DNA from 3 places in the Candidatus Pantoea communis genome. Region 1 is predicted to be linked to each of the others. Evidence: predicted binding sites of a transcription regulator. Region 1 holds the regulator's gene; each other region holds the start of a gene.
The links. The regulator ArgR, encoded in region 1, controls arginine synthesis, uptake and breakdown. The targets are predictions, from matches to a motif close to ANTGAATAAAAATACANT.
Positions count from the first base shown of each region.

Region 2: argC (N-acetyl-gamma-glutamyl-phosphate reductase) is a predicted target of ArgR. The motif match lies at 1,556-1,573, and genes of this name have one in related genera.
Region 3: argF (ornithine carbamoyltransferase) is a predicted target of ArgR. The motif match lies at 2,785-2,802, and genes of this name have one in related genera.

Region 1 covers NZ_VWXC01000031.1:20,471-30,974, forward strand. The annotation lists gene F3J37_RS25950 (NAD-dependent succinate-semialdehyde dehydrogenase) at 1-915, shown strand, start outside; gene F3J37_RS25955 (barstar family protein) at 947-1,216, shown strand; gene yhcN (peroxide/acid stress response protein YhcN) at 1,276-1,542, opposite strand; gene F3J37_RS25965 (YdgH/BhsA/McbA-like domain containing protein) at 1,648-1,914, opposite strand; gene yhcN (peroxide/acid stress response protein YhcN) at 2,005-2,268, opposite strand; gene argR (transcriptional regulator ArgR) at 2,759-3,229, opposite strand; gene mdh (malate dehydrogenase) at 3,650-4,585, shown strand; gene mscM (miniconductance mechanosensitive channel MscM) at 4,632-7,967, opposite strand; gene asd (archaetidylserine decarboxylase) at 7,982-8,878, opposite strand; gene rsgA (small ribosomal subunit biogenesis GTPase RsgA) at 8,972-10,018, opposite strand; gene orn (oligoribonuclease) at 10,122-10,504, shown strand, end outside.
Region 2 covers NZ_VWXC01000018.1:3,960-14,463, reverse strand. The annotation lists gene ppc (phosphoenolpyruvate carboxylase) at 1-114, opposite strand, end outside; gene argE (acetylornithine deacetylase) at 361-1,509, opposite strand; gene argC (N-acetyl-gamma-glutamyl-phosphate reductase) at 1,679-2,683, shown strand; gene argB (acetylglutamate kinase) at 2,699-3,472, shown strand; gene F3J37_RS20525 (argininosuccinate synthase) at 3,488-4,705, shown strand; gene argH (argininosuccinate lyase) at 4,782-6,155, shown strand; gene oxyR (DNA-binding transcriptional regulator OxyR) at 6,420-7,337, shown strand; gene sthA (Si-specific NAD(P)(+) transhydrogenase) at 7,320-8,720, opposite strand; gene fabR (HTH-type transcriptional repressor FabR) at 8,915-9,559, shown strand; gene F3J37_RS20500 (YijD family membrane protein) at 9,578-9,934, shown strand; gene trmA (tRNA (uridine(54)-C5)-methyltransferase TrmA) at 9,971-10,504, opposite strand, start outside.
Region 3 covers NZ_VWXC01000021.1:83,043-93,546, reverse strand. The annotation lists gene ridA (2-iminobutanoate/2-iminopropanoate deaminase) at 1-31, opposite strand, end outside; gene pyrI (aspartate carbamoyltransferase regulatory subunit) at 110-574, opposite strand; gene pyrB (aspartate carbamoyltransferase) at 585-1,520, opposite strand; gene argF (ornithine carbamoyltransferase) at 1,753-2,760, opposite strand; gene rraB (ribonuclease E inhibitor RraB) at 2,924-3,346, shown strand; gene miaE (tRNA isopentenyl-2-thiomethyl-A-37 hydroxylase MiaE) at 3,406-4,167, shown strand; gene F3J37_RS22575 (GNAT family N-acetyltransferase) at 4,201-4,707, opposite strand; gene F3J37_RS22570 (valine--tRNA ligase) at 4,771-7,626, opposite strand; gene F3J37_RS22565 (DNA polymerase III subunit chi) at 7,629-8,090, opposite strand; gene pepA (leucyl aminopeptidase) at 8,168-9,679, opposite strand; gene lptF (LPS export ABC transporter permease LptF) at 9,947-10,504, shown strand, end outside.

The DNA.
Region 1 (10,504 bases):
CCGGCGAACAATACGCCGCTGTGCGCGTTTGCGTTAGTCGCGCTGGCGCAGGAAGCGGGTGTGCCCGATGGCGTGTTAAATGCGGTGGCGGGCGATACCCATGCCATCAGCGACGCCATTATGTCGAGTCCGGCGGTGCGTAAAATCTCGTTCACCGGTTCAACCGCCGTGGGCAAAACGCTGATGCGCAATGCCGCGGACACCATGAAGAAAGTCTCGATGGAGCTGGGTGGCAATGCGCCTTATATCGTGTTTGAGGATGCGGATATTGATGCGGCGGTACAGGGCGCCATTGCTAACAAATTCCGCAATGCGGGCCAGGTCTGTGTCAGCGTTAACCGCTTTTATGTACACAACGCGGTCTACGATCGTTTCGTCAATCAACTGGCCGATGCCGTGGGCAAGCTGAAAGTGGGTAATGGCGTAGAGGAAGGCGTGATTGTCGGCCCGCTGATCGAGCGCTCGGCGCTGGATAAAGTGGAAGAGCACGTAAAGGATGCGCTGAGCAAAGGCGGTAAGTTGCTGATTGGCGGCGAGCGTCATCCGCTGGGGGGCAACTTCTGGCAGCCGACGGTGATTGCCGAGGCGCATGAGGGGATGAAGCTGGCCCAGGAAGAGACCTTTGGTCCGGTCGCCGCCTGCTTCCGCTTTGATGATGAAGCCGATGTCATTCAGCGCGCCAATAACACGGAATACGGATTAGCCGCCTATTTCTACACGCAAAATCTGCAACGGGTGTTCCGCGTCTCGGCGGCGCTGGAGGCCGGGATGATTGGCATTAATGAGTGTGCCGTATCCACTGAACTGGCACCGTTTGGCGGTGTAAAAGAGTCCGGTTTGGGACGTGAAGGATCGGTGTTGGGAATGGAAGAGTACCTGGAAGTGAAAGCGCTGCATATTGGTGGGCTTGCCTGACGGGCGGCCCTGCCTGCAAGAGGGAATCACGATGAGAACCGAGCGTTTTGATTTTGACGAAATCGTCGATCAAGCCCATTTCTATCGCCAGTTCAGCGATCGTTTTGCGCTGGCGGATCTGGCCATCAGCGATCTTGACGATCTCTGGGATGCGATACTTGGGGAGCAGTTGCCATTGCCGCTGGAAATTGAGTTTGTGAATCTGGGGACAGGGCAGAAACGCCGGTATGGCGCATTAATCCTGCTGTTTGATGAAGCAGAAGAGGAGCTGGAAGGCCAGCTCCGCTTTAATGTGAAGTGACAAGCCGAAAAAGGGCCCCGGCGAGCGGGGCCAAAGGGTTCGTCAGAATTGACGAGGAATTATTTATACAGCTCGGCGGTCACGTGATAGCTATCGCCGGTTTTCGCTTCAATCACTTTATAAGCACTGGCACCTTGTGCATCGGCTTTCTGAGAAAGCTCAGCACGGTAATCCATTGGCGAACCGCCGGTACCGCTGATGGTGATAGTGCTGCCGGTAGGTTGCAGATTTTGCGCCTGCTCATCCGTTACCAGTTGGGCTGCTGATGCACCAAAGGTAAACAAGGAAAGAAGGCTGGCGGCTGCGATGGTTGCTTTGATTTTCATGATTTTTCTCCTCGTTGTAATCAACAACCTGCGGCAAAAGGTGGGTGAGGCGGGTCGTCGATCAATTGTCTGGCGCCATTCAGGCGCCCGACGTTCGATTTAGTCTTATTTGTACAATTCAGCGGTCACGTGGAAGGTGTCGCCGCGATTGTTTTCAATGATGCGATAGTGGCTGGCACCTTGCGCATCAGCTTTCTGAGACAGCTCCTGACGGACGTTGGTCTGGTCGCCGTCAACACCGCTCACGCTGACAGTTTGATTCAGCGGTTGCAGCTGTGCAGCTTGTTCGTTAGAAACCAGGCTGGCGGCACTGGCACCGAAAGACAACACGGAAGCCAGACTTACGATGGCGATAGCTAATTTGGTTTTCATGATTCACTCTCCTGAAATGGGGTTTGGCAACCTGAGAGGCAAATGCGTCTCAAACGGGTCGCCGTTCACACTGCGTCTTGTTCAGTCAACTTATTTATAAAGCTCAGCGGTGGCGTGATAGCTGTCGCCGGTATTCGCTTCGATCACACGGTAGGCTTTAGCACCTTCCTGATCGGCTTTCGCATTCAGCTGCTCATGGATATCCATCGGAGAACCGCCCACGCCGCTCACACTGATGGTGCCGGCAGGTTGCAGATTCGCTGCCTGTTGGGCATTGATAGAATCTGCTGCAAAAGCACCAAATGACAGGGCAGATAGAACACTCAGGGTTGCGATAGTAGTTTTAACGTTCATGGTATTTTTCCTCGTCTTCTGTTTTTATCTTTTTCTTTCGTGTGATTTGCATCACGAAAACAAGTATAGATCTAATCACCCATGAAATTAATATCTGGCTAATAATGTTTGGTTGTTATTCTTTATCCTTATGGCACCTTTTTAGAACTGGAAGTTATTAAAACCGGTTGATTCTTAACCGTTGGCTGTGATTTATTCGTAAAAACAATGATCTGCATCAAATTATCTTTTCGTGCGAAAGATCATGGTCGATCACGCTGGCTGATACGCCATAAGAAGCTATAACCACTGAGCACAATATGTAAAGCAGTGTAAAATAGCGCGAATGGTCAAGAAGGGGAAAAGGTCGTACCAATATTTCGTCGGATGCAGAACCGGCAGCTATATCGATAACTTATTATTAAAAAAGGATTTTGTAACAAGCGTGGCGGGTAACGGATCGTCAGGAAGGATGTTACCGGCAGATGATCTGCCGGTTAAGACCAGGGTTTTATAGTTCCTGTTCGAATAAAACCAGCACGGCATCGTGCAGCTGTTTTACGGAGAAACTGCGCGCAGGGGTAATAAAGATGGTGTCATCCCCCGCGATAGTACCGAGAATGCCTTCCGCTTTACCAAGTGAATCCAGCAGGCGTGCAATCAGCTGCGCAGCACCCGGGCTGGTGTGAATCACCACTAAGGCATCGTTGTAATCGATATCCAGCACCAGATTCTTCAATGGGCTGGTGGTGGTCGGCACGCCAAGTTCGGCTGGCAAACAATAAACCATTTCCATTTTGGCATTACGGGTGCGCACGGCACCAAACTTTGTCAGCATACGAGAAACTTTTGACTGGTTGATGTTCTCGAAGCCGTCTTCCTGCAGCGCCTGTACGATTTCGCCCTGAGAGCTGAATTTTTCTTCTTTTAATAACGCTTTGAACGCTTTGATCAAGTCGTCTTGTTTTGATGGGTTTCGCATAAGCTACCAATAAAAGAGGGGTGCAGCAGGCAACAGGCCAGCAGCAGATAAATTATTATGCATTTAGATGAATTTTTATGCAATAAGCGTAGTGAGCGAATCGCGCTAATCAACTGCGGACAGGCATCATAGCAGAGTTTTGTGTTGCGCCAAAATCGCGGGCTGACGCGCAAAGCGAAGGTTGCAATGTTGTTATAGTATTGAAGTGGTAACAACTATATCGATGATCATTGCCGTCCATTGTCTTCTGGCTGCGATTGTATCATTCAGGCGACTTCTGAAGTGGAGATGTCTCGGGAGCCGATTGCGGCGTCATGTTATTGCGCGACAGGTTTGTCGCTATCGCCTGAGAAGTTGATTAAACTCGTAACCTGATGGATTTTCGGCATATCTCTGCCCCACCTTCATAAGGAGTTCAGGATGAAAGTTGCCGTTCTCGGTGCAGCCGGTGGTATTGGCCAGGCGCTCGCACTGCTGCTCAAAACTCAATTACCCGCAGGTTCCGCTCTCTCACTTTATGATATCGCCCCGGTCACGCCCGGGGTGGCGGTTGATCTCAGCCATATTCCTACCTCTGTGAAGGTGGAAGGGTTTAGTGGCGAAGACGCGACACCTGCGCTGCAGGGAGCCGATATTGTGCTGATTTCTGCGGGTGTGGCACGTAAACCCGGCATGGATCGCGCCGACCTGTTTAACGTTAACGCGGGCATTGTACGTAACCTGATCGAGCAGGTTGCCAGCACCGCGCCGAAAGCGCTGATTGGCGTGATCACTAATCCGGTTAACACCACGGTGGCCATTGCGGCTGAAGTGCTGAAGAAAGCCGGCGTGTATGACAAGAACCGTCTGTTTGGTGTCTCAACCCTCGACATTATCCGCGCCAACACCTTTGTTGCAGCGTTGAAAGGCAAGCAGCCCACCGAGATCGAGGTCCCGGTGGTGGGGGGGCACTCAGGCGTGACAATTTTGCCGCTGCTGTCGCAGGTTAAAGGCATCAGCTTCAGCGAACAGGAAGTGGCTGACCTCACTAAGCGTATTCAAAACGCCGGCACCGAAGTGGTGGAAGCGAAAGCCGGTGGTGGATCGGCGACCTTGTCCATGGGGCAGGCTGCTGCGCGCTTTGGTCTCTCACTGGTGCGTGCGCTGCAGGGCGAAGCAAACGTGGTCGAATGTGCTTATGTTGAAGGGGACGGTGAGTATGCGCGCTTCTTCTCACAACCGCTGCTGATCGGCAAGAACGGTATTGTGGAACGTCGCCCGTTGGGTCCTTTGAGTGCGTTTGAACAGCAGGCGCTCAGCGGCATGCTGGAGACGCTGAAGAAAGACATCGCGCAGGGCGTAGAGTTTGTGAAGTAACGCTCAGCAGAAAAAACAGCGCCCGGAGATTGCCGGGCGTTGTCATTTATAAGCCGCCAGATTTAAAGGTCTGGCTGGACGGTGAGCCATTGCTGGCCGGTGTTTTACGTCCCAGCGTTTCCATACGCACCTGGAATGGTGGGAACGGCATCTCAATACCGTGCTCTTCAAAGCCGCGCAGAATCAACTGATGCAACTCATGACGCAGCGGCATGCGGTGGCCCATCTCAGCTGCGTGCACACGCAATTCAAACAGCTGAATGCCTTGCTGTAAATCTACCAGGAACACATCCGGTGCGGGCATATCCAGCACGTAGGTACAGCGCTCGGCCGCCTGCTTGAGAATGTTGGTGACTTCATCACTGTTGACGTGTGCCGGAGCCGGGATGGTCAGCACCACACGCGTGACAGAATCCGACAACGACCAGTTAACGAACTGCTCAGTGATAAAGGCCTTGTTAGGCACGATGATCTCTTTACGGTCCCAGTCGGTAATCGTGGTGGCGCGGGTATTGATGCGGGTAATGCTGCCGGTCAGATCGCGAATGGTGACGGTATCGCCGATACGAATTGGCTTTTCGAACAAGATAATCAGACCAGAAATAAAGTTGGCAAAGATCTCCTGCATACCAAAGCCCAACCCCAGACCTAACGCCGCCACCAGCCACTGCAGTTTTGCCCACTCAACGCCAATGATCGAGAAGCCGACTAATCCGCCAATCAGCATCAGCACGTATTTGGTCAGGGTAGTGATGGCATAACCGGTGCCAGGTGACAGGCTAATGTGTTGCAGCAACGCCAGTTCCAGCAGGGCAGGCATATTACGCACCAGCTGAGTGGTGATAATGAACACCAGAATGGCAATCAGCACCGCGCCCAGCGTAATCGGCTGCACGCTCTCCACGCCCTGCACTGTGGTGCTGGCATCCCACAGTGGGATGTTGTCGAGGAAACTAAAGGCCGAGTGAATTTCTGACCACAGTACAATCACCGATACCAGCGCAATCAACGTAAGAATAGAGCGCACCAGACGCAACGACTGCGCACTGATCTCATCCAGATCCAGGCTCGGTTCATCGATCTCAATCGTATCGGCGTTGGCGGGAGTCTGTTGCTCTTTCTCTTCTTCACTGCGCGCGCGGTTCGCCAGCATATCGGCACGGCGTTGGCGGGCGCGATCAAAGGCGATGCGACGGCGTTGGATCAGCATCCAGCGGCGGATAATGTGGTAAATCACCAACAGGAAGAACCAAATGCCTACCGAGGTTTCCAGGCGCGCCAGCAGCGCCTGCGCGGTCGCCAGATAGCCGATGCAGGAAGCCAACGCCGCTACCAGCGGGATGGCAATCATCAGGTTCCACAGAATACGGTTAACGAAGTTGTCGCCGTTGCCCTCTTTATCCAGATACAGCGGAATGCCTGCACGTTTGAGGCTGACGGTGACAATACTTAACGCACCGCAAATCAAAATGAAGCACAGGCGACCGAGCGTGCCGGAGAACTGTGGATCGTCGAGATTGGCAAAGGCAATCAGCAGCATGATCAGCGGCACAATCAGGCCAACCGTCAGCGAGTAGTAACGCATGGCACGCGCGACTCGCGCCTGCGGCCAGCGGAAGTGCACCACAAATAGCCCATCATGACGCGCAAAAGCAGCGCTGATCATAAAGGCCCACAGCAGCGGCAGCGTGGCAGTGATGCCATCTCCAATCGCAACGGCAAACGGATAAGGCCAGGCGTGCTGCAAACCAAAGCCCAGCGCTGCCCACAATACCGGCAGCGGCACGGCGACCAGAATTGACCAGAACACAGTGCGCAACGTCAGGCTAAAGCGGTCCTGGGTCACTTTGCCCACTTTGCTGGCGGAACGCGCCATAAAAGCATTGTAATGACGGCGCGAGCTGATGCTAAAGCCCACTAACAGCACTGCGCAGATGATTGGCATCACGGTTTCTTTGCTGGTAAACATCATCGCCAGCGCTTTACCGAGTTGCCCTAAGGTATCCAGCGACAGCAGGCGGGTTAAGTCACGCGCCACGTCAATCGGATACTTCAGGTCGATGGCGCTGACATCCGCCGTCCAGAACAGATAACGGTGGGTGGCTTCCTTCACTTCTCCCAGGGCGTCCTGCAACTGCGTGTTCGACACCTTCAGCTTGGTGATTTCCAGAATCAGTGTATCGCAGCCGGAGATCAGTGAGTTGAGCAGCTCGCGCTGGGTTTTCAACTGGGCATCAAGAATACGGGTTTGCTCACTGGTGAACGGCGTGCCGTCATCCTGCTTCTCTTTGCGCAGATCCTTTTGCCGCTCCAGCAAATCTTCATAATGCAGCCGTTGCACACGCAGTTGGCCCATCTCACTGTCTATCTGCTGCGACTTCGGCATATCCGGCAATCGGGCGACTTGCGCACGTAAGGCTTCACCCAGCAGATTCGAGGCGCCCAGCCATTGTGATTGTTCGCGCAGCGTGCTGAGCGCCTGGCGTACCTGTAGCGTTTGGTTGGTGGCCAAACGTTGCTGCGAAGCGACCAAATCCATACGTTGGGCTTGCGCATTCAGGTCGGCTGATAGCTCACGGTTGACGCGGAATTGATCGCTGATCGAAGCCGGTAAATCGCCACTGTTTTCCGCCAGCTGTTCGGTGCGTTCGAGCGCCAGTTCCGCTTCTCGCTGACGCTGATTATTCAGCTGATTGCGCAACGATTGCAGATAGTTATCCAGCTGCGTCACTTTACGCTGATGCACTTCCGCCCGCATACGCGCCAGCTCCTGGCGATTATTGGCGGAGAGCTGTGCCAGTTCTAACTCATCGACACGGGCTTTATTGGCAGCATTTTCGGCCAGGCGGGCATAAATCTGCGCCTGAGCCAGCGGCGTGGCGGCCGCTGAGAAACCCTGAGCGCGGCGATCGCTTTCGGTCATCGCCCGGCGAGCATCGGTTTGCTGCTGCGGTAACTGGGAAAGTGAATCGCTAATCTCACGTGCGCGATCCTGCTCCTGTTGCGCCTGACGCCCTTCTTCCAGTAACTGGCTGCTGATTTGCAGGATTTCCTGATCCAGCTCGGCGCTGCTCATGTTATTGCGCACCGTTTTACTGCTGTCGGTCAGTGTGGCGATCTGCTGACGCAGTTCACGTGCCAGCCGCGGAAAATCATCAATCACCTGCTGATACTGTTTAGCGCGCTCCAGCGATTCATCGCGCTCAGTGAGGAAATTGATGGCTGCTTCAATGGCCTGAACTTGCTCAGCTTGAGCAGGAGAGGCTTTGGCGGATTTGGCCGCATCCAGTTCCTGCTTCAACTGACTCGCGGGGGGAACGGTGGCTGCCAATACAGAACTGCTGAGCACCAGGCTCAGCAGTAGGGAGAGAAGAACGCGCACGGGAGAGGTTCCGGTTATTCAGCGAGCGGGGCGCTGTCGCCGGGCTGCGGCAGGGCAATCGCCAGCGGTTGGCCAAGACGGGTTTTACTCTCGGCTTCGAGACTTTCCGCCAGCTTCACGCGGCCCGGTGCGAACAGGTTAATTACCGTCGAACCGAGTTTGAAACGCCCCATTTCCTGACCTTTCAACAACACAACGGCGCCGTCGTGATCCGCTGAAGGATAACGCCAGCGTTTAATCACCCCTTCACGTGGTGGCGTAATGGTGCCCGCCCACACGGTTTCGATGCTGCCGACAATGGTTGCCCCTACCAGGATCTGCACCATCGGGCCATGATCGGTATCGAAGACGCAGATCACACGCTCATTGCGTGCAAACAGATTCGGGATGTTACGTGCTGTCAGCGGGTTGACGGAGTAAAGATCGCCCGGCACATAAATCATTTCGCGCAGAATACCGTTACAGGGCATGTGCACACGGTGATAATCGCGCGGTGCGAGATAGGTGGTGATGAACTCACCATCGACGAACTTTTCTGCCAGATCGTCGTTACCGGCCAGCAAGGCCTGCAACGAATAATAATGGCCTTTCGCCTGGAAGATCTGATCGCCTTCAATGCGGCCTAACTGGCTCACCGCGCCATCAGCTGGCAGCGCCAGCAGGGTCGCATCGGGATCAATCGGGCGCGCACCCTCTTTTAGCGGACGCACGAAGAAGTCATTGAAGGTGCGATAGCTACCAGTATGGGGTTTGCTGGCTTCGGCCATATCCACTTTGTAGTACCAGACAAACATGTCGATGACCGCTTTGGTCAGCCAGCCACCGCGACGACTGGCGCCCCAGCCGGCAAGTTCGGTCAGCCCTTTTTTAGGCAGAATATGATTCAGGCCGAGTTTAAAACGATCAAACACCATTGCCTCCTGGCTTAATTACGCTTGGTTTACACAAAAGGGGGCGGATTGTAGCAGCGCCCCGGTCAGTTGGCGAATGTGCCGTTGTACCCGTTAATCTTCGCTGGCGGAAAAGTTTTTACGCGTTTTTACCTGCGCCATACTCTCCAGAATCCGGTGGTAGTTATCGAAGCGCGAGATGTTAATCGTCCCTTCTTCAACTGCTTCGCGAATGGCACAGCCGGGATCGGTATCATGCTTGCAGTCGCGGAAACGGCAACCGCCGATAAACTCACGGAATTCGACAAATCCACGGGTGATTTGTTCCGGCTCCAGATGCCATAAACCGAATTCACGTACGCCTGGAGAATCGATCACGTCGCCGCCGTGCGGGAAGTGATACAGGCGTGAGGCGGTGGTGGTGTGTTGGCCCAGACCGGAGTTATCAGACACATCGTTGGTCAGAATCTCATCGCCCGCCAATTCCAGTCCCAGCAAATTGTTTAGCAAACTAGATTTACCCACACCAGATTGACCGGCAAAAATGCTCACGCGATCGGTTAAGGCCTGTTCCAGCTCCGCCAGGCCATCTTTGGCACGGCTGGATACCATCAACACGCGATAGCCAATTTTGCGATAGATATCCATCTGCTCATCCACAAACGCGCGGGCTTCCGCGTCGAGCAGATCGGTTTTGTTCAGGACCAGCAGTGGCTCAACGCCCAGGGTTTCACTGGCCACCAGATAACGATCGATGATATTGAGCGACAGCTCCGGCAGGATCGCCGACACAATGATGATCTGATCGATGTTCGCCGCGATCGGTTTGACGCCATCATAGAAATCCGGACGCGTCAGTACCGTTTTACGTTCGTGAACTGCTTCTACGATGCCTTTGCCGCCGCCAATCGCCGCACGCCACAGCACACGGTCACCGGTGACCAGTGAGCGAATGGTGCGACGGATATTGCAGCGATGCACTTCGCCCACGCCATCTTCCACATCTGCGTGCATGCCGAAACGGCTGATCACCACGCCTTCGCTCGCTTCTCCAAACAGGTTGTCATCCGGTTCCGGCTTTTCATTCCGTTGCTGCAGACGACGCTGATGGTTAGCGCTTACGCGACGTTGTTGACCCTTCGACAGTTTATTTTTGCTCACGCATCCTCTCACGGCTTTCGCCAGGCTTCGCCCCGCTGGGCAAAACGTCTATGATACACCTGAAACGAGTGTAATGACGACTTTGGCAACAGGCGGGAAACGCATGACAGCTGGAAATGAAAATAATCTGATTTGGATCGACCTGGAAATGACCGGATTGGATCCGGAGCAGGATCGCATTATTGAGATCGCCACGATCGTCACCGATGCCAACCTGAATATCCTGGCAGAAGGCCCGGTGTTTGCGGTGCATCAGTCTGATGAGCAATTGGCATTGATGGATGAGTGGAATGTGCGTACGCACACCAACAGTGGTCTGGTAGAACGTGTGAAAGCCAGCCAATACGACGACCGTGCTGCAGAGCTGGCGACCATCGAATTTCTCAAGCAGTGGGTTCCGGCTAACACTTCTCCGATTTGCGGCAATAGCATCGGCCAGGATCGCCGCTTCCTGTTCAAATACATGCCGGAGCTGGAAGCCTACTT
Region 2 (10,504 bases), on a different contig from region 1:
GATGGTTTCCACCCGATCGAGGATGTTCTCTCCCAGTGCATCCTTTATCGTATCCCCGAGCAGTTTGCCGAGCATACTGACATTACTTCGCATTGCGGAATATTGTTCGTTCATTTGACCCTGACACCCTTATCGTCTTGAAAGTACCCTTACACCCAACGGGCATAACATCGTCTTTTATCTAGCCACGGTTCTTCCTGTTCGTCAATTGACTTAAATTGACGATAATTCGCTGCTAACTACCGGAAATTCATAGAATTAACTTGGGGGGAAGCGAGATAAGTTATTCTTATTATCAAATCCCGAACAATGACCGGGCAATTTACTGTTTTAACAGTGAATTGCCCCATCTATTGTTAATCAGTGACAAAAATGCTGAACAACCTGCGTGATAAGCGCATGAGTTGGCTTAATAAATGCGGTATCGATAAATTCATCTGGCTGGTGCGCCTGATTGATCGATCCTGGACCTAAAACCAGCGTTGGACACAATTGCTGGATAAAAGGCGCTTCGGTGCAATAGTTCACCACTTCAGTCGGCACACCCAGCAGTTTCTCTACCACTTTCACCAGCTCATGATCGGCCGGACATTCGTAGCCAGGAATCGGCGGGTGCAGTTCACCTACCGTTAAGCGCCCCGGCCAGCGTTCGCTCACTGGCGCCAATGCTTCATTCAGCAAGCCATCCAAATCGCTCAGAGTTAAGCCCGGCAGCGGACGAATATCCATGTGCAATTCGCAGCAGGCGCAGATACGGTTCGCGGCATCGCCACCGTGAATGTGACCAAAGTTCATGGTCGGGTAAGGAATCGCAAATCCATCGTGGTTATAGCGATTTTTCAGGGTATTGCGCAGTTGCATCAGCTGGGTAATGGATTCATGCATCAGCTCAATGGCGTTCACACCGCGTGAAGGATCGCTGGAGTGGCCTGACTGACCCTGAATACGAATCACGTTCGACAGATGACCTTTGTGCGCGCGCACTGGCTTTAGTGAGGTCGGCTCACCAATGATGGCGCAATCCGGACGCAACTGGGTGGATTCGGAAAAGTACTTCGCACCGGCCATGGTGGTCTCTTCATCGGCGGTGGCGAGGATGTACAGTGGCTTGCTCAGTTTGGTCACGTCAACGTCACGCAGCGCATCCAGAATAAAAGCAAAGAAGCCTTTCATATCCGCCGTACCTAAACCGTATAGCTTGTTGTCGTGCTCGGTCAGGGTGAAAGGATCGCGCGTCCAGCGGCCATCATCATACGGAACGGTATCGGTATGGCCTGCCAGCAGCAGGCCGCCAGCACCCAAACCGCTGCGTGCCAGCATATTGAATTTATGACGCGTACCCGGGACTGGCTGGACTTCAACACTGAAGCCTAAATCGCGGAACCAGCCCGCCAGCAAATTGATTAAAGTTTCATTGCTCTGATCCAGCGCGCTGTCAGTGGCGCTGATCGATGGTGTGGCAATCAGCTGGCGGTAGAGTTCGATAAAAGGTGGTAATTTTGTCTTCACTGTTGACGGTCCTTGGGTTAGGATGTATCAATATTCATGCATTAATAGTGAATAAAAATACAATAACGTCGTTTGCAAGTGAAGCGTAAAATCATCTGCAAACGGCATCGTGGGCAACGGGGCAAAGCCGCGACCCGGAATGAGTGACTGTAAAAAGGGTTACAGCCTGATGTTGAATACGCTGATCGTTGGTGCCAGTGGTTATGCTGGCGTAGAGCTTGCCACTTACCTGAATCGCCATCCGCATATGAACATAACCGCTTTGGCGGTTTCAGCGCAAAGCCCGGACGCCGGAAAATTACTCTCCGATCTGCATCCGCAGCTGAAAGGCATTGTCGATTTGCCGCTGCAGCCGCTGAGTGAGGCTTCCGAGTGGGCAGACAAAGTCGATGTGGTGTTCCTCGCGACCGCGCATGAAGTCAGCCACGATCTGGCACCCGAATTCCTCAAAGCAGGCTGTGTGGTGTTTGACCTTTCCGGTGCGTTCCGTGTCAACGACGATGCTTTCTATACTCAATATTATGGTTTCAGCCATCAACATCAGGATTGGCTGGATAAAGCCGTTTACGGCCTGGCCGAATGGCAGCATGACAAAATCAAAGATGCACAGTTGGTTGCTGTGCCGGGTTGCTACCCAACGGCTGCACAATTGTCATTGAAGCCGCTGGTCGAAGCCGGTTTGCTTAACGATGCACAATGGCCGGTGATCAATGCCACCAGTGGTGTGAGCGGCGCAGGGCGTAAAGCCAACGTCGGCACCAGCTTCTGTGAAGTGAGCCTGCAGCCGTATGGCTTGTTCAATCATCGTCATCATCCTGAAATCGTGGCGCATCTCGGTACGCCTGTGATTTTCACCCCGCATCTGGGTAGCTTCCCGCGCGGTATTCTTTCGACCACCACCTGTCGCCTGAAAGCGGGCGTGACGCAGCAAGACGTGGCGGATGCCTTCCACAAGGCTTACCACGACAAACCGCTGGTGCGTGTGTATGACAAAGGTGTCCCGGCACTGAAAGCCGTGGTCGGCTTGCCGTTCTGCGATATTGGCTTTGCCATGCAGGGCGAGCACCTGATTGTGGTGGCGGCCGAAGATAACCTGCTGAAAGGTGCCTCTTCGCAGGCGGTTCAATGCTTAAACATTCGTTTCGGCTACCCTGAAACATTGTCTCTGATTTAACGGACGGAAACTGCAATGAATCCATTGATTATTAAGCTGGGTGGCGTACTGCTGGATAGCGAAGAAGCGCTGGCCCGCTTGTTTGATGCGCTGCTGGCCTACCGCAATGAACATCAGCGTCCGCTGATCATTGTGCACGGCGGCGGCTGCCTGGTTGACGAGCTGATGAAGAAGCTCGCTCTGCCAGTGAAAAAGAAGAACGGTTTGCGCGTGACGCCAGCCGATCAGATTGACATTATTACTGGTGCCCTGGCGGGTACAGCGAACAAGACCTTGCTGGCCTGGGCGAAGAAATATGGCATTGGTGCCGTTGGCTTATGCCTCGGTGATGCGGGCCTGGTAAACGTGGCGCAGTTCGACGAGGAACTTGGCCATGTGGGCAACGCGACGCCAGGTAATCCAGCGCTGGTGAATACCTTACTGAGCGCGGGCTATATGCCGGTGATCAGCTCCATCGGTATTACTGACGGCGGCGATCTGATGAACGTCAACGCTGACCAGGCAGCGACCGCGCTGGCAGCGACCATTGGTGCTGATTTAGTCCTGCTTTCAGATGTCAGCGGTATTCTCGATGGCAAAGGTCAACGTATCGAAGAGATGACGGCCGATAAAGCACAGCAGCTGATCGATCAGGGCATTATTACTGATGGCATGATCGTTAAAGTGAACGCGGCACTCGATGCCGCACGTACTCTAGGTCGTCCGGTTGATATCGCCAGCTGGCGCCATGCTGAACAGTTGCCAACCCTTTTCAACGGCGTGTCGATTGGCACCCGGATTCTCGCATAATCAAGGATTTAAGATATGAGCTCGCAAAACATCAAAAAAATCGTTCTGGCCTACTCCGGCGGTCTTGATACTTCAGCCATCATTCCATGGTTGAAAGAGAACTACGGTGACTGTGAAGTGGTGGCATTCGTGGCCAACATTGGTCAGGACCCAGCCGATTTGGAAGGCGTAGAGAAGAAGGCGCTGCAGTCTGGTGCTTCTGAGTGCCACGTTGCTGACCTGCGTGAAGAATTCATCAGCGAATACGTGTATCCCGTGCTGCAAACCGGTGCTTTGTACGAAGGCACTTACCTGCTGGGCACCTCAATGGCACGTCCAATCATCGCCAAAGCGCAGGTTGAGCTGGCGCTGAAAGTCGGTGCAGACGCGCTGTGCCACGGTGCGACCGGTAAAGGCAACGATCAGGTGCGTTTTGAAACCACCTACACCGCACTGGCTCCACAGCTGAAAGTGGTTGCGCCATGGCGTGAGTGGGATCTGCGTTCACGTGAAGCACTGTTGGATTACCTGAAAGAGCGCAACATCCCGACTACCGCGTCGCTGGAAAAAATCTACAGCCGTGATGAGAACGCATGGCACATCTCTACCGAAGGCGGCGTGCTGGAAAGCCCAGCCAACGCACCGAACAAAGATTGCTGGGTGTGGACCGTTGATCCACTGGAAGCGCCAGATCAGCCAGAGAACGTCACCGTGACCGTTGAGAAAGGTCGTGTGGTGGCGGTAAACGGCGAGAAGCTGAGCCCGTTCCAGTGTCTGGAAAAACTGAACGTGCTGGGCGCGAAACACGGTGTGGGTCGTATCGACATCGTGGAAAACCGCCTGGTCGGCATCAAATCTCGTGGCTGCTACGAAACGCCTGGCGGCACCATCATGGTCAACGCGCTGCGTGCGGTTGAGCAGCTGGTACTGGATCGTGATAGCTTCAAATGGCGTGAGCAGCTGGGCCATGAAATGTCTTACGTGGTTTACGACGGTCGCTGGTTTGCGCCGCTGCGTAAATCCATCCAGGCCGCTGCCGAATCACTGGCAGAAGAAGTGAACGGCGAAGTGGTACTGCAGCTGTACAAAGGTCACGCTACTGCGATTCAGAAAACCTCGGCGAACAGCCTGTACTCGGAAGAGTTCGCGACCTTCGGCGAAGACGAAGTTTACGACCACAGCCACGCGGGCGGCTTCATCCGTCTGTTCTCTCTCTCTTCACGCATTCGTGCACTGAACGAGCAGAAGAAGTAATACCGCGGCAGATAACACATTTTGCAAGGGCGGCTTCGGGCCGCCCTTTCTATAACAGCATTCAGGAGTAAAGCAGATGGCACTTTGGGGCGGACGTTTTTCGCAGGCAGCAGACCAACGGTTTAAACAGTTCAACGATTCACTGCGTTTTGACTATCGTCTGGCGGAGCAGGACATCACCGGTTCGGTAGCGTGGTCTAAAGCGCTGGTTACCGTGAATGTGCTGAGCAGCGATGAGCAGCAGCAGCTGGAAGGCGCACTGAATGAACTGCTGGCAGAAGTACGCGCCAATCCAGAGCAGATTCTGCAAAGCGATGCCGAAGATATCCATAGCTGGGTAGAAGGCAAGCTGATCGACAAAGTCGGCGCACTGGGCAAAAAACTGCACACTGGCCGTAGCCGTAACGACCAGGTGGCCACCGATCTGAAACTGTGGTGCAAAGAGCAGGTCGCAGTGCTGCTGGACGCCACGCGTGAACTGCAATCAGCCCTCGTTGCCACCGCTGAAGCTAATCAGGACGCGGTGATGCCAGGCTATACGCACCTGCAGCGTGCGCAGCCGGTGACCTTTGCGCACTGGTGCCTTGCCTATGTAGAAATGCTGGCGCGTGATGAAAGCCGTCTGCAGGATACGCTGAAGCGCCTAGACGTGAGCCCGCTGGGCTGTGGCGCACTGGCCGGCACCGCATATGAAATCGATCGCCAGCAGCTGGCGGGCTGGTTAGGCTTTGCCTCTGCTACCCGTAACAGCCTTGATACCGTGTCTGATCGTGACCACGTGCTGGAGCTGCTGTCGGATGCCTCAATCGGCATGATTCACCTTTCACGTTTCGCAGAGGACCTGATTTTCTTCAACACTGGCGAAGCGGGCTTCCTTGAGCTGTCTGACAAAGTGACATCAGGTTCTTCATTGATGCCACAGAAGAAAAACCCGGATGCATTAGAACTGATTCGCGGCAAATGTGGCCGTGTTCAGGGCGCACTGACCGGCATGATGATGACGCTGAAAGGCTTGCCGCTGGCGTACAACAAAGACATGCAGGAAGACAAAGAAGGCCTGTTCGATGCGCTCGATACCTGGGTTGATTGTCTGCATATGTCGGTACTGGTGCTGGATGGCATTCAGGTGAAACGTCCACGTTGTCAGGAAGCGGCCGAGCAGGGTTACGCCAACTCCACCGAACTGGCGGATTATCTGGTGGCCAAAGGTGTACCGTTCCGTGAAGCGCACCACATTGTTGGTGAAACCGTGGTTGAAGCGATCAAGCAGGGCGTGGCGCTGGAAGCATTAAGCCTGGCGCAATTGAAGCAGTTCAGTGCGGTGATTGAGGATGACGTTTATCCGATCCTGTCGCTGCAATCCTGCCTCGACAAGCGTAATGCACAGGGCGGGGTGTCGCCTCAGCAAGTCGCATTTGCCATCGCTGAAGCGAAAAAGCGTTTAGGCTAAAAAAAGAGCGGGCTCCTTTTCGGTAGCCCGCCAACCTCTAGCTTCAGAAATACATATTGTTATAGGCACATCATCAAGGGCTGGCACTCCCGGCCAACACTTTGATTTTTACCGCTGATTGCAGGTGATGCTCGACGTCATCTCAGCGTCTTTTTCAACATTGCTTGCTATGGCCGGTATTATTCCTGTTCATCGCTTGATAGGGCTAATCGTTCATTGCTATTCTATCTATCGCCACGGGCTATCGTGGTTTGGAGGAAATCAATGAACATTCGTGATCTGGAGTATCTGGTTTCGCTTGCGGAGCATCGCCATTTCCGGCGTGCAGCTGATGCGTGTCATGTCAGCCAACCTACCTTGAGCGGTCAGATTCGTAAGCTGGAAGATGAGCTCGGTGTGATGCTGCTGGAGCGTACCAGCCGTAAGGTGTTATTTACCCAGGCTGGACTGTTGCTGGTGGATCAGGCGCGAACTGTGCTGCGCGAAGTCAAAGTGCTGAAGGAGATGGCGAGCCAACAGGGTGAAGCGATGTCCGGACCGCTGCATATTGGTCTGATTCCAACCACTGGCCCGTATTTGCTGCCGCAGATCATTCCCATGCTGCATCAAACCTTCCCTAAACTCGAAATGTACCTGCACGAAGCGCAAACGCAGCAACTGCTGGCACAACTCGACAGTGGCAAACTGGATTGCGCGATTCTGGCGCTGGTGAAAGAGAGCGAAGCCTTTATTGAGGTGCCGCTGTTTGATGAGCCGATGAAGCTGGCGATCTACAAGGATCATCCGTGGCACGATCGCGATCGTGTGCCGATGTCTGATCTGGCGGGTGAAAAGCTGCTGATGCTGGAAGATGGCCACTGCTTGCGCGATCAAGCCATGGGCTTCTGCTTTGAAGCCGGTGCGGATGAAGATACCCATTTCCGCGCAACCAGCCTGGAAACGCTACGCAACATGGTCGCGGCAGGAAGCGGCATTACTTTGCTGCCTTCGCTGGCGGTGCCGAATGAGCGAGTGCGTGATGGCGTGTGCTATCTGCCTTGCTATAAGCCGGTTCCGCAGCGCACGATTGCTTTGGTTTATCGCCCAGGATCACCTCTGCGCAGCCGCTATGAGCAGCTGGCAGAAGCAATCAAAACCCACATGCAGGGTTATCTGGACACGTCGTTAAAACAGGCGGTTTAAGCCGTTTAGCGCCGCGACACGATAGGCCTCGGCCATGGTCGGATAGTTGAAGGTGGTATTCACGAAGTACTCGATCGTGTTGCCGCCGTTCTTCTGCTCCATAATGGCTTGCCCGATGTGAATAATTTCTGCCGCACGTTCGCCAAAGCAGTGAATACCTAAAATCTCTTTGGTTTCACGATGGAACAGAATCTTCAGGCTACCCACGTGCATCCCCACAATCTGCGCACGCGCCAGATGTTTGAACTGCGCACGACCCACTTCGTAAGGCACTTTCATCGCAGTCAGCTGCTGTTCGGTTTTACCCACTGAGCTGATCTCCGGAATGGTATAAATCCCGGTGGGAATATCTTCGATCAAATGAGCTGTGGCTTCACCTTTAATGATCGCCTGTGCCGCAATACGGCCCTGATCGTAGGCGGCTGAAGCCAGACTCGGATAACCAATCACGTCGCCCACTGCATAGATGTGCGGCTGCGCAGTCTGATACATGCTGTTCACTTTCAACAGGCCACGACCATCGGCTTCCAGCCCGACATTTTCCAGCGCCAGTGAATCGGTGTTACCGGTACGGCCGTTGGCATACAGCAGGCAATCCGCTTTCACTTTCTTGCCCGACTTCAGGTGCATGATCACGCCATCACTCACACCTTCAATCTTCTCGAACTCTTCGTTGTGACGAATCACCACGCCGCTGTTCCAGAAGTGATAGGAGAGCGAATCTGACATTTCCTGATCGAGGAATGCCAGCAAACGATCACGGGTGTTAATCAAATCCACCTTGACGTTCAGGCCACGGAAAATAGATGCGTATTCGCAACCAATCACACCGGCACCGTAGATGATCACATGGCCAGGTTCATGATGCAGATTGAGGATGGAGTCGGAGTCGTAAATGCGTGGGTGCGTAAAGTCGACGTCTGCAGGATGGTAAGGACGTGAACCGCACGCAATCACGAATTTTTCTGCGGTTAAGCGTTCGCGGGTGCCATCGGGCTGTTCAACTTCGATGGTGTTGGCATCAACAAAATGGGCATCGCCCTGATAAAGCTCACAACGGTTGCGCTCATAAAATCCCTGACGCATTGCCGTTTGCTGACTGATAACGTTTTCGGTGTGATTCAGAATGTCAGCAAATGAGGAGCGCAGGAGTCGGGTGTGATCGCTATAAAGAGGGTTTTGATTGAACTCGATAATACGGCTGACAGCGTGACGTAAAGCTTTGGAGGGGATGGTCCCCCAGTGAGTACAACCGCCGCCGATATTATGGTAGCGTTCGATCACTGCAATGCGCGCTCCCTGCTTCACCAGGCCCATTGCCGCACCTTCGCCGCCTGGACCTGAGCCAATCACAATGGCATCGTAATCGTAAGACTTTTGCATACCAGTACGTCCTATTTTTCTATCACATTTTTACAACGAGATTCTAACATCTCACCGCGCACTTCTGAATTCTAACAGCGAAAAATCCCCAGTTTTGACAAAGCGTGAGGTACACAGGCGGTCACAAACTTTGCGCCACTGTACGCTGAAAAGTTTGTTATAGTGCCTTCCAGATCACTTAAAAGGCCGGGAAAATGGGCGTCAGGGCGCAACAGAAAGAACGTACAAGACGTACGCTGATTGAAGCAGCCTTCAGTCAGTTAAGTGCAGAAAGGAGTTTTGCCAGCCTGAGTTTGCGTGAAGTTGCGCGTGAAGCCGGGATTGCACCTACCTCGTTTTATCGTCACTTTAAAGATGTGGATGAACTGGGTTTGACCATGGTCGACGAAAGTGGCCTGATGTTACGCCAGTTGATGCGCCAGGCACGTCAGCGCATTGCCAAGGGCGGCAGCATCATTAAGACCTCCGTTTCCACATTTATGGAATTTATCGGGAACAATCCCAACGCTTTTCGTCTCTTACTACGCGAGCGCTCCGGAACATCGGCCGCGTTCCGTGCCGCAGTTGCGCGAGAAATTCAGCACTTTATTGCTGAGCTCGCGGATTACCTTGAGCTGGAAAATCGGATGCCGCGCAGCTTTACCGAAGCGCAAGCCGAAGCCATGGTGACCATCGTGTTCAGTGCCGGTGCGGAAGCGCTGGATGTGGATATCGAACAGCGTCGCAAGCTGGAAGATCGCCTGGTGCTGCAATTGCGCATGATCGCCAAAGGCGCTTATTACTGGTATCGCCGGGAGCAGGAACGTCTGGCGGTGACCCTGGAAAAACCCGAAGAGTAATGTGATAAGGATAATGAAATGATTGAGCAAAACCCACGCGATAAAGGAACCCTGTTACTGGCTTTTATCACCGGTTTAGCGATCAACGGCTCCTTTTCGGTGCTGTTCAGTACGTTTGTGCCTTTTTCGATATTCCCGCTGATCGCCCTTGGCCTCGCAGCCTGGTGTCTGCATCAGCGTTATCTTAACCGCAATATGCCCGATGGCATGCCTTCACTGGCCGCGGCGTTTTTCCTGTTGGGTATTCTGGTTTATAGCGCGCTGGTGCGTGCTGAATATCCGGATATCGGTTCCAACTTCATCCCGACCATTTTGATGGTGGCGCTGGTGTTCTGGATTGCCACGCGCTTCCGCCGCGCCAGGAACAAAAGCTAAATACAACAACGGGAACCGCAGGGTTCCCGTTTTGTTTTAGGCTTTACGCGTGAGCCAGACACCGCATTCCATATGATGGGTGTACGGGAACTGGTCGAACAGCGCCAGCCGCGACACGTCATGCGTTTCACTCAGCGTGGCAAGATTGTCGCACAGGGTTTGCGGGTTGCAGGAGATATACAGGATGCGCGGATACGCCTGCACCATCTTCACCGTTTCCTCATCTAATCCACTACGTGGCGGATCGACAAAGATGGTCTCGCACTGATAGCTCTTCAGGTCGATGTCTTCCAAACGATTAAAGCTGCGCACGCCATTCATCGCCTGGGTAAACTCTTCCGCCGCCATGCGGATAATCTGCACGTTATCGATATGGTTGGCGGCAATATTGTACTGCGCCGACGCCACCGAAGGTTTCGCGATCTCGGTTGCCAGTACGCGATGGAAGTTTCGCGCCAGCGCCAATGAGAAGTTGCCGTTGCCGCAGTACAGCTCCAGCAAATCACCACGTGAGCCCTGAGTGACATCCAGCGCCCATTCCAGCATCTGAATATTCATCGCCGCATTAGG
Region 3 (10,504 bases), on a different contig from region 1:
GTGCTTTTTCTGTGCTGATTTCGCGAGACATTGTTTCTCCTTAAAAGTGCGCAGCCGACCTTTGTCAGCCGCGTATTGGTTCGCCCCATTATAGGGACGATAAGCACGATTACCAGTGACCGAGCACCACGTGGCGCGCGAACTCTTTCTCGCAATATTTGCACTTCAGGTGCACATCATCGTCACGCTGTTTCACCGCGAAGCTGCTGAATACTGGCTCACTGCGGCTAATGCAGTTGCTGTTCGGGCAGGTCAGCACACGTTCGACACGGTCCGGTAAGGTCGGGGCGATTTTCGCTACTACTTCGTATTCATCAATACGGTTAACCGTGGCGTGAGGCGCATACACCGCCAGCTGGTTAATCTGATCATCGGTCAGGAAGGTATTCTCGATCTTAATCAAATCCTTGCGCCCCATCTCACCTGAAGGCAGATTCAGTCCAATGGTGATGCGCTGGTCGGTCTCGGTCAGGCGAAACAGCGACAGTAATTTAAAACCGACCTGCGCAGGAATATGGTCGATTACCGTGCCACGCTTGATGGCTTCAACCTGCAATTTATTATCGTGAGTCATCGGTTTCTCCTTACAGGGCCAGTTCGCTATTCAGTACCAGTGCCAGCAGAGCCTGGCGGGCGAAGATGCCGTTGCCCGCCTGCTGGAAATACCAGGCGTGCGGCGTGCTATCGACGTCAGTGGTGATCTCGTCAATACGCGGCAACGGATGCAGCACTTTCATGTTGTCGCGAGCGCCGGCTAAATCGGCCGCGCGCAGGATGAACTGTGCTTTGACGTTGGCGTACTCAGACGGGTCGAGACGCTCTTTCTGCACACGGGTCATATACAGGATGTCGAGTTCCGGCATCACTTCTTCGATGGTGTCGTGGCGCGTCCAGACAATGTTCTGCTCATCCAGCATATCGGTGATGTAGGCCGGCATCGCCAGCGCATCCGGCGCGATAAAGTAGAAACGGTTGCCGGTGAATTTCGCCAGCGCCTGGGTCAGCGAGTGCACGGTACGGCCATATTTCAGGTCACCGACCATCGCCACATTCAGGTTGTCGAGGCGGCTCTGGGTTTCACGGATGGTGAACAGATCCAGCAGGGTTTGCGTCGGGTGCTGGTTGGCACCGTCACCGGCATTGAGAATTGGAATGCCGCTGGAGAATTCAGTCGCCAGGCGCGCGGCGCCTTCCTGCGGATGACGCATCACAATCGCATCGACATAAGTGCTGATCACCGAAATGGTGTCGGCCAGCGTTTCGCCTTTCTTACCCAGCGAGGTATTGCTGCCGTCGGCGAAGCCCACCACTGAAGCACCCAAACGATGCATAGCGGTTTCAAACGAAAGGCGGGTGCGCGTCGAGGCTTCAAAGAAGCAGCTGGCGATCACGTTGTGCTTCAGCAGTTCCGGCTGGGGATGAGCCTTGAGCTGGGCAGCGGTGTGTAACACCAGCTCCAGTTCTTCGCGGTTGAGATCGTTAATGGAAATAATGTGCTTGCGATATAGCGGGTTGGCCATAGCGTTCTCCTCTGCGCTGCCGGATTGCGGACAAAAAAAAGCCCCTGCTTAAGGGGCTTTTTTTACGATCAATGGTTGACGGAAAGAAACAGCGGCATCGCCTGTGGTCAGGCGGGATAGAGCGGCAAATTGTGCGCTGCGCTGTTGCATGTTTCCTCCGGCAAATTGTGGCGCATTATACGCATTCACTGATTTGCATCAAGCAGAAATCGCCGCAAGGTAAACGTTTGCTTTATGGGTTACCCAGCGTGGCGACCATCACCGCTTTGATGGTATGCATGCGGTTTTCGGCCTGATCGAAAACGATGCTGTGCGCCGATTCAAACACCTCGTTACTCACTTCCATGCCGTCTTTCAGACCATACTGTTCAGCCATCTGACGGCCCAGCGTGGTTTGATCATCATGGAAGGCGGGCAGGCAGTGCAGGAATTTCACCTGTGGATTGCCGGTCAGCGCCAGCATCGCGCTATTTACCTGATACGGACGCAGCAGGGCGATACGCTCTTCCCATACCGATTTCGCTTCACCCATCGACACCCACACATCAGTGTAGATGAAATCCGCACCTTGTACGCCCTCGGCAATCTCTTCGGTCAGGGTGATTTTGCCACCGGTTTTCTGTGCTGCAACGCGACACTGTTCAACCAACTGCTCTTCCGGCCAGCAACCCTTCGGTGCCACCAGGCGCAGGTCCAGCCCTACCAGAGCTGCCGCTTCCAGCATGCTGTTGCCCATATTGTTACGTGCGTCACCCACATACACCAACGTCATATCGCTCAATGGTTTACCTGGCAGATGTTCTTGCATGGTGAGCAAATCTGCCAGCAACTGCGTCGGGTGGAATTCCGTGGTCAATCCGTTCCACACCGGCACACCGGCAAATTCCGCCAGCGTTTCCACCAGTTCCTGGCCGAAGCCACGATACTGAATGCCATCATACATGCGGCCTAATACGCGCGCGGTGTCTTTCATCGACTCTTTATGGCCGATCTGGCTGCCGCTTGGGCCGAGGTAAGTGACGTTAGCGCCCTGATCGTATGCGGCAACTTCGAAAGAGCATCGGGTACGGGTCGAGTCTTTTTCGAAGATGAGCGCGATATTCTTGCCTTTCAGGTACTGCGTTTCGGTAGCATTTTTCTTAGCGTGTTTTAATTCACCTGCCAGACTTAACAGGTTAGCGATTTCGGCGGGTGTGAAATCCAGCAATCTCAGGAAGTGTCTCGAATACAGCTGACTCATACAGCGCTCCAGATGGGGACTAATAATGAATTAAAATTCAATCTAACCGTATGAATATGCATTTTCAACCCCGACGTTAAGAAACTTTCCGTTTTGTGTAGTGGCGCGCGAGGCAGTGTGGGAAAATAATTGCATTCACGTCGAACATTTTGAGGACACGCACATGGCATATGAAGCATTGCTGGAAGAACAGCGCGAAGAAACCCGCCTGATCATTGAAGAGTTGCTGGAAGACGGCAGCGATCCGGATGCGCTTTACACTATCGAGCATCACCTCTCTTGCAACAACTTCGACTCACTGGAGAAAGTCGCGGTTGAGGCTTTCAAACTGGGCTTTGAAGTGAGTGAGCCAGAAGAGCTGGAGCTGGAAGAGGGCGGCACGGTGATGTGTGTGGATATCCTGAGCGAAGGCGCATTGAAGCCAGAGCTGATTGATGCACAAGTTGAGCAACTGGTGAATCTGGCCGGTAAGTTCAACGTCGATTACGACGGCTGGGGCACTTACTTCGAAGACCCGGACGCGGAAGATGAAGACGACGATGGTGATTTCATCGATGACGAAGAAGACGACGGTGTGCGTCACTAGGTCTTAAACGGGCGGCGCTCGCCGCCCAGAACCACTTCCCCGCCAGATAAAGAACGCCGATGAATTACGCTCCCCTGTTAGAACCCATTTATGAATTTCTGCACTGCCGCACGCCACAAGCGTGGATTGACGAAGCGCGCAAGCCGGAAAACCTGACGCTGTTGTTGACCGATCACATGGTGTGCGAGTTAAAAGCGGCACAAACCGCGGTGTTTATCATTCGTAAGTATGTGGCCGATAAACCCAGTGGCGATGCCATTCTGGCGTGGCTCAAGCCATACGAAGATTTCATCTACCGCGAAGAACCAGACAGCAACTTCATTAACGCGCATAAAAATCTGACCAAGAGCATCATTGTGCGTAACGAACTGCCGTGGGCGGATGATTTGGTCGAGATGATGATTCTGCTGATCAAAGAAGAGCTGCATCATTTTTATCAGGTGTGGGAAATCATGCAGTCGCGTGGTTTGCCGTATCGCAAAATCACAGCCAGCCGCTATGCCAAAGGACTGATTCGTGAAATCCGTACCTTTGAACCTGAAGCGCTGGTGGATAAGCTGATTTGCGGGGCCTATATCGAAGCGCGATCCTGCGAGCGTTTTGCCAGCCTGGCGCCGTATCTGGATGAACAGCTGCAGAAGTTCTATATTTCGCTGCTGCGTTCTGAAGCGCGTCACTATCAGGATTATTTGAAGCTGGCGGAGCAGATTTCAGCGAAGGACATTGCCCCGCGCGTGCAGGCGTTTGGTGCAGCGGAAGCGCGCTTAATCAGCGAGCCGGATGGTGAGCTGCGTTTCCATAGCGGTGTGCCTGCTTACTAAGTTGGGTGCGCAAATCTGCGCACCGCTTTTACATCACAACACTTTCAGCATCCGCACTTCACAATCGCCGTGCCCGGTACAGCCCATCGCGCTGTCGATCAGCTCAAAACCCAATGAATCATACAGCTTAATCGCGCGGGTGAGCGTGCCGGTGGTTTCCAGATAGCAGCGACGGAAACCCTGCTGACGCGCATACTCCATCGCCCGCAACGCCAGCGCACGCGCCAGCCCTAAACCGCGCACTTGGGGCAGGAAGTACATCTTCTGCAATTCGCAGATGTCCGGTGCGCTACACGCCAAAGGTGCCACGCCGCCGCCGCCCACAACACGTCCCTCATGCTCGACGATCCAGTAAGCGCTGTTCGCTTCGCTGTACAACTCGAACAGGCGATCCAGATTCGGATCGGACACGGTGTAACCTTTGTCGGCGGTCAGGCCAAACTCTGCGGAGACATCACGGATCACTTGCGCAATCAGCGGATTATCGGCCGCAACAATCGGGCGCACCTGTAAATTCAGTGGCGTAGCGGTGGTCATCATTTTCTTCCGGTGTAAAAAAGCCGGGCAGTGCCCGGCTATGATTTAGCAATTGGACTGATGCGCTTACAATGCCGCAATCACGCCCTGCTGTTCAATCAGTTTTGCTTTTGATTGTTCCAGCTCAACGATGCGCTCGCGCTCTTTCGCCACCACCGCTTCCGGTGCACGTGCAACAAAGCCTTCGTTCGCCAGTTTGACCTGGATCTTCTCAATCTCGACATCCAGCTTGGTCAACTCTTTCGCCAGGCGCTCCAGCTCGGCTTCTTTGTTGACCAGATCCGCCATTGGGATCAGCAACTCAGCGCCTTCGACGATCTTGGTGACCGAGACCGGACCTTTCTCGCCCGCAGGCAGAATGGTCAGGCTTTCCAGACGCGCAAGACGTGACAGGAAGCTACGGTTCTCATCGACACGACGCTGCGCGGTTGGCGAGCAGTCACGCAGCAGCACATCCAGCGGTTTACCCGGTGCGATGTTCATTTCAGCACGGATGTTACGCACTGCCACGATCGCCTGCTTGATCCACTCGATATCCGCTTTGGCTTCCGCATCTTCTTTTGCCGCGTCAAACTGCGGGAACGGCTGCAGCATGATGGTGTCGTGATCGATATTCTTCAGACCTTTCACACGCTGCCAGATGGTTTCGGTGATGTAAGGAATGATTGGGTGCGCCAGGCGTAAGACCGCTTCCAGCACGGTGACCAGCGTATTACGCGTGCCGCGCAGTTCCGCTTCGCTGCCGTTGCTCATGACCGGCTTGGTCAGCTCCAGATACCAGTCACAGAACTGGTTCCAGGTGAAGTCATACAGAATGTTGGCTGCGATATCAAAGCGATAGCTGTCCAGCGCTTCACGATAGGCTTTCACGGTGCTGTTGAATTCGGTCAGAATCCAGCGATCCGCCAGTGACAGCTTCAGTTCGCCGCCGTTCTGCCCGCAATCGTGCTCTTCGGTGTTCATCAGCACGAAGCGGCTGGCGTTCCACAGCTTGTTACAGAAGTTGCGATAACCTTCAAGACGCTTCATGTCCCAGTTGATGTCACGACCGGTTGAGGCCAGTGCCGCCAGGGTGAAGCGCAGGGCATCGGTGCCGGAAGCCACAATGCCGTCCGGGAACTGCTTCTCGGTACGCTTGCGGATCTTCTCAGCCAGCTGCGGCTGCATCATGTTACCGGTGCGTTTTTCCAGCAGGTCTTCCAGCGAAATGCCGTCGATCATATCCAGTGGATCGATGACGTTGCCTTTCGACTTGGACATCTTCTGGCCTTCTTCATCACGAATCAAACCGGTCATGTAGACGGTTTTGAACGGCACCTGTGGCTTGCCGTCTTCATCTTTGATGAAGTGCATGGTCAGCATGATCATGCGCGCAATCCAGAAGAAAATGATGTCGAAGCCGCTCACCAGCACGCTGGTTGGGTGGAAGGTACGCAGTGCTTCGGTATTCTCTGGCCAGCCAAGGGTCGAGAAGGTCCACAGACCTGATGAGAACCAGGTATCCAGCACGTCGTCGTCCTGGCGCAGTACCACAACGTCAGCCAGGTTATTTTCCTGACGCACTTCGGCTTCAGTACGGCCGACATAGACGTTGCCGTCGTTGTCATACCAGGCCGGGATGCGATGTCCCCACCACAGCTGACGCGAGATGCACCAATCCTGAATGTCACGCATCCATGAGAAGTACATGTTTTCATACTGTTTTGGCACAAACTGGATGTCGCCGTTTTCGACCGCTTCTACCGCAACTTTCGCCAGTGGAGCGGTGCGCACATACCATTGGTCGGTCAGCATCGGCTCGATCACTACGCCGCCACGGTCGCCGTAAGGCACGGTCAGATCGTGTGGTTTGATTTCATCCAGCAGGCCGAGTTCATCAACCGCAGCCACCATGGCTTTACGCGCCGCGAAACGCTCCATTTTCTGGAACTGCGCTGGGATCTCATCGGCGCATTCGTCGCTGACTTCACCGTTGGTGTCGAACACTTCCGCACGCTCGCGGATATCGCCATCAAAGGTCAGGATGTTGATCATTGGCAGCTTGTGACGACGACCGACTTCATAGTCGTTGAAGTCATGCGCTGGGGTGATCTTCACGCAGCCGGTGCCTTTTTCCATGTCCGCGTGCTCATCGCCGACGATCGGAATGCGACGGTTCACCAGCGGCAGGATCAGTTCTTTACCGATCAGATCTTTATAGCGCGGATCTTCCGGGTTCACCGCCACGCCGGTATCGCCCAGCAGGGTTTCCGGACGAGTGGTGGCGACCACCAGATAATCTTTGCCTTCTGCGGTTTTCACGCCATCCGCCAGCGGGTAGCGGATATGCCACATTGAGCCTTTGCTCTCGCGGTTTTCCACTTCCAGGTCGGAGATCGCGGTACGCAGTTTAGGATCCCAGTTCACCAGGCGTTTGCCACGGTAAATCAGATTCTCTTTATACAGGCGCACGAAGACTTCACGCACCGCATTCGACAGGCCTTCATCCATGGTGAAGCGTTCGCGCTCCCAATCCACGGAGTTGCCAAGACGACGCATCTGACGGGTAATAGTGCCGCCAGACTCTGCTTTCCACTGCCAGATTTTGTCGATGAAAGCATCACGGCCGTAATCCTGGCGAGTTTTGCCCTCTTCAGCGGCGATCTTGCGCTCAACCACCATCTGCGTCGCGATACCGGCATGGTCAGTACCTGCCTGCCACAGGGTGTTTTTACCCTGCATACGCTGGTAACGAATCATGGTATCCATGATGGTCTGCTGGAAAGCGTGACCCATATGCAAGCTGCCGGTGACGTTCGGCGGCGGGATCATGATGCAAAAGCTTTCCTGGCTGGTGTCGCCATTCGGTTTAAAGTAGCCCTGCTGTTCCCAGTGCTCGTAGAGCGGCTGCTCGATATCTTGCGGGTTATATGTCTTTTCCATTTCTACACTGTCGTTTGCGGCGGAGGTGGCGTCGCCGTATTCAATTGGAAACCAACGCTGCGATACGTTTTGTAGCGATCGCGCGCCAGTTGTTTTAAGGATTCTTCGTAAGGAACAAAGTCTATCACTTCATGGAAACCAGTAGCAAAATCTGCGAACTGTGGCAGCAGGCTGATCAGCAGGTCACGCGGGGAACTGCCGCGGCGCTGCGGCCAGGCCAATTCTACCGGTGCGCCGTAACGCGGGCCTTCACCCGCCAGATTGTGCGGCACAAAGGCGTTGGCGGGACGCTGCCAGAGCGCTTCATCCAGACGATTAGCTTGGTCTTCATTCTCGCAGGCAATCAGAATGCGTTTGCCGTCACGCCAGCGTGTTTCGGCCAGATCGCACACCAGTGCTTCGATGGCGCTCAGGCCGTCGCTGGCGTTTTCCGACTCCATCACATAGAAAGTGGCGTTTTTCATGGCAAGCTTATTTCCATTAATGACAGTGGGGCGCATTTTGCGCCCCATGAGTTCATACGTCTATCTTTGAACCGCGATTAATCGTCGCCGTTCAATCCTGCGCGGTTCAACAGGAACTGCGACAGCAGCGGAACTGGACGACCGGTGGCGCCTTTGGTTTTGCCAGAGCGCCATGCGGTACCGGCGATATCCAGGTGCGCCCAGTTAAATTTACGGGCAAAGCGTGCGAGGAAGCAGGCTGCGGTGATAGCACCACCCGGACGGCCGCCAATGTTTGCCATATCGGCAAAATTGGATTCCAGCTGCTCCTGATACTCATCCGCCATCGGCAGACGCCAGGCGCGGTCACCCGCTTGCTCGGAGGCGCTGATCAGCTCGTGCGCCAGCGGATTATGGTTCGACATCAAACCGCTGACGTGATGGCCCAGCGCAATCACGCAGGCACCGGTCAGGGTCGCAACGTCAATCACCACTTCAGGCTCGAAGCGCTCCACGTAAGTCAGCGCGTCGCACAGCACCAGACGGCCTTCCGCATCGGTATTCAGCACTTCAACAGTCTGGCCTGACATGGTGGTCAGCACATCGCCTGGACGCATCGAACGACCATCCGGCATGTTCTCACAACCCACCAGTACGCCGACGACGTTCAACGGCAGATTGAGTTCCGCCACCATGCGCATCACGCCGTACACGGACGCCGCGCCGCACATGTCGTACTTCATTTCATCCATCGAATCGGCCGGTTTGATCGAGATACCACCGGAATCGAAGGTCAGACCTTTACCCACCAGCACAATTGGACGCGCTTCAGGATCGGTGCTGCCTTTGTACTCAATGACCGACATCAGCGATTCGTTGTGTGAACCGGCCCCGACCGCCAGATACGCGTTCATGCCCAGCTCTTTCATCTGCTGTTCGCCGATGACACGCGTGGTGACATTTTTGCTGTACGCATCAGCCAACTGACGCGCCTGCGACGCCAGATACGCGGCGTTACAAATATTTGGCGGCATATTGCTGAGGTCTTTGGCGGCTCTGACGCCCGCTGCCACCGCTAAACCATGCTGAATCGCACGTTCACCGCTGGTGAGTTCACGACGGGTTGGCACGTTGAACACCAGCTTGCGCAGTGGACGGCGCGGTTCAACTTTATTGCTTTTCAGCTGATCGAAGTTGTAGAGCGCTTCTTTTGAGGTTTCAACCGCCTGGCGGACTTTCCAGTAAGTGTTGCGCCCTTTAACATGCAGTTCGGTCAGGAAGCACACCGCTTCCATCGAACCCGTGTCGTTCAGCGTATTGATGGTCTTCTGAATCACCTGTTTGTACTGGCGTTCATCTAGCTCGCGCTCTTTACCGCAGCCGATCAACAGGATACGTTCAGACAGGATGTTAGGCACATGGTGCAGCAGCAATGTCTGACCGACTTTGCCTTCCAGTTCACCGCGGCGCAGCAGGGCGCTGATGTAGCCGTCGCTGATTTTATCCAGCTGTTCAGCAATGGGTGACAAACGGCGCGGTTCGAAAACGCCCACAACAATGCAGGCGCTACGCTGTTTTTCCGGGCTACCGCTTTTTACACTGAACTCCATGCACTCTCCTGAATCTTAAAGACAACGGCCTTAGCTGTCGTTAGAATGTAGCGCGTTCGTAACCCATTATTTTTAGCGGCGCCATGACAATTTAACGCCGAAGGTCATAATGAGATGTGGTGGCAATGTGTTGTTTTTTCACCACCCTAACGCGTTCGTCATACTATTTTAGCTACGATGATGGCCATTGATGAAGAAAAATGGCTGATAAGCGTTGAAACTAGCGATTTTCCTGCAAAAAGACAAGTTATCACAGGCGTACTAAGCGTGATCATCATTAGATATCTGGTTCGGGAAACGCTCAAAAGCCAGCTGGCTATCCTGTTCATCCTGCTACTGATCTTCTTTTGCCAGAAGTTAGTCAGGATTTTGGGTGCAGCGGTGGATGGCGAGATCCCAACAAATCTGGTTCTGACATTGTTAGGACTTGGCGTGCCTGAAATGGCACAACTTATCCTGCCCCTAAGCTTGTTTCTGGCGATTTTAATGACCCTTGGGCGGCTGTACACCGAAAGTGAGATCACGGTGATGCATGCCTGCGGCCTGGGGAAAAGCGTGCTGGTCAAGGCCGCGATGATCCTGATGCTGCTGACTTCAGCGGTCGCAGCGGTCAACGTCCTTTGGTTAGGACCATGGTCATCGCGTTACCAGGATGAAGTCACACAAAATGCCAAAGCCAACCCTGGCGCAGCGGCGCTGGCAGCGGGCCAGTTCCAGACCTCCAGCGACGGTAATACCGTGCTGTTTGTCGAGAACGTCAAAGGCAACACGTTTGGTAACGTGTTCCTGGCGCAGCTGCGTCCAAAAGGTAATGCGCGCCCATCC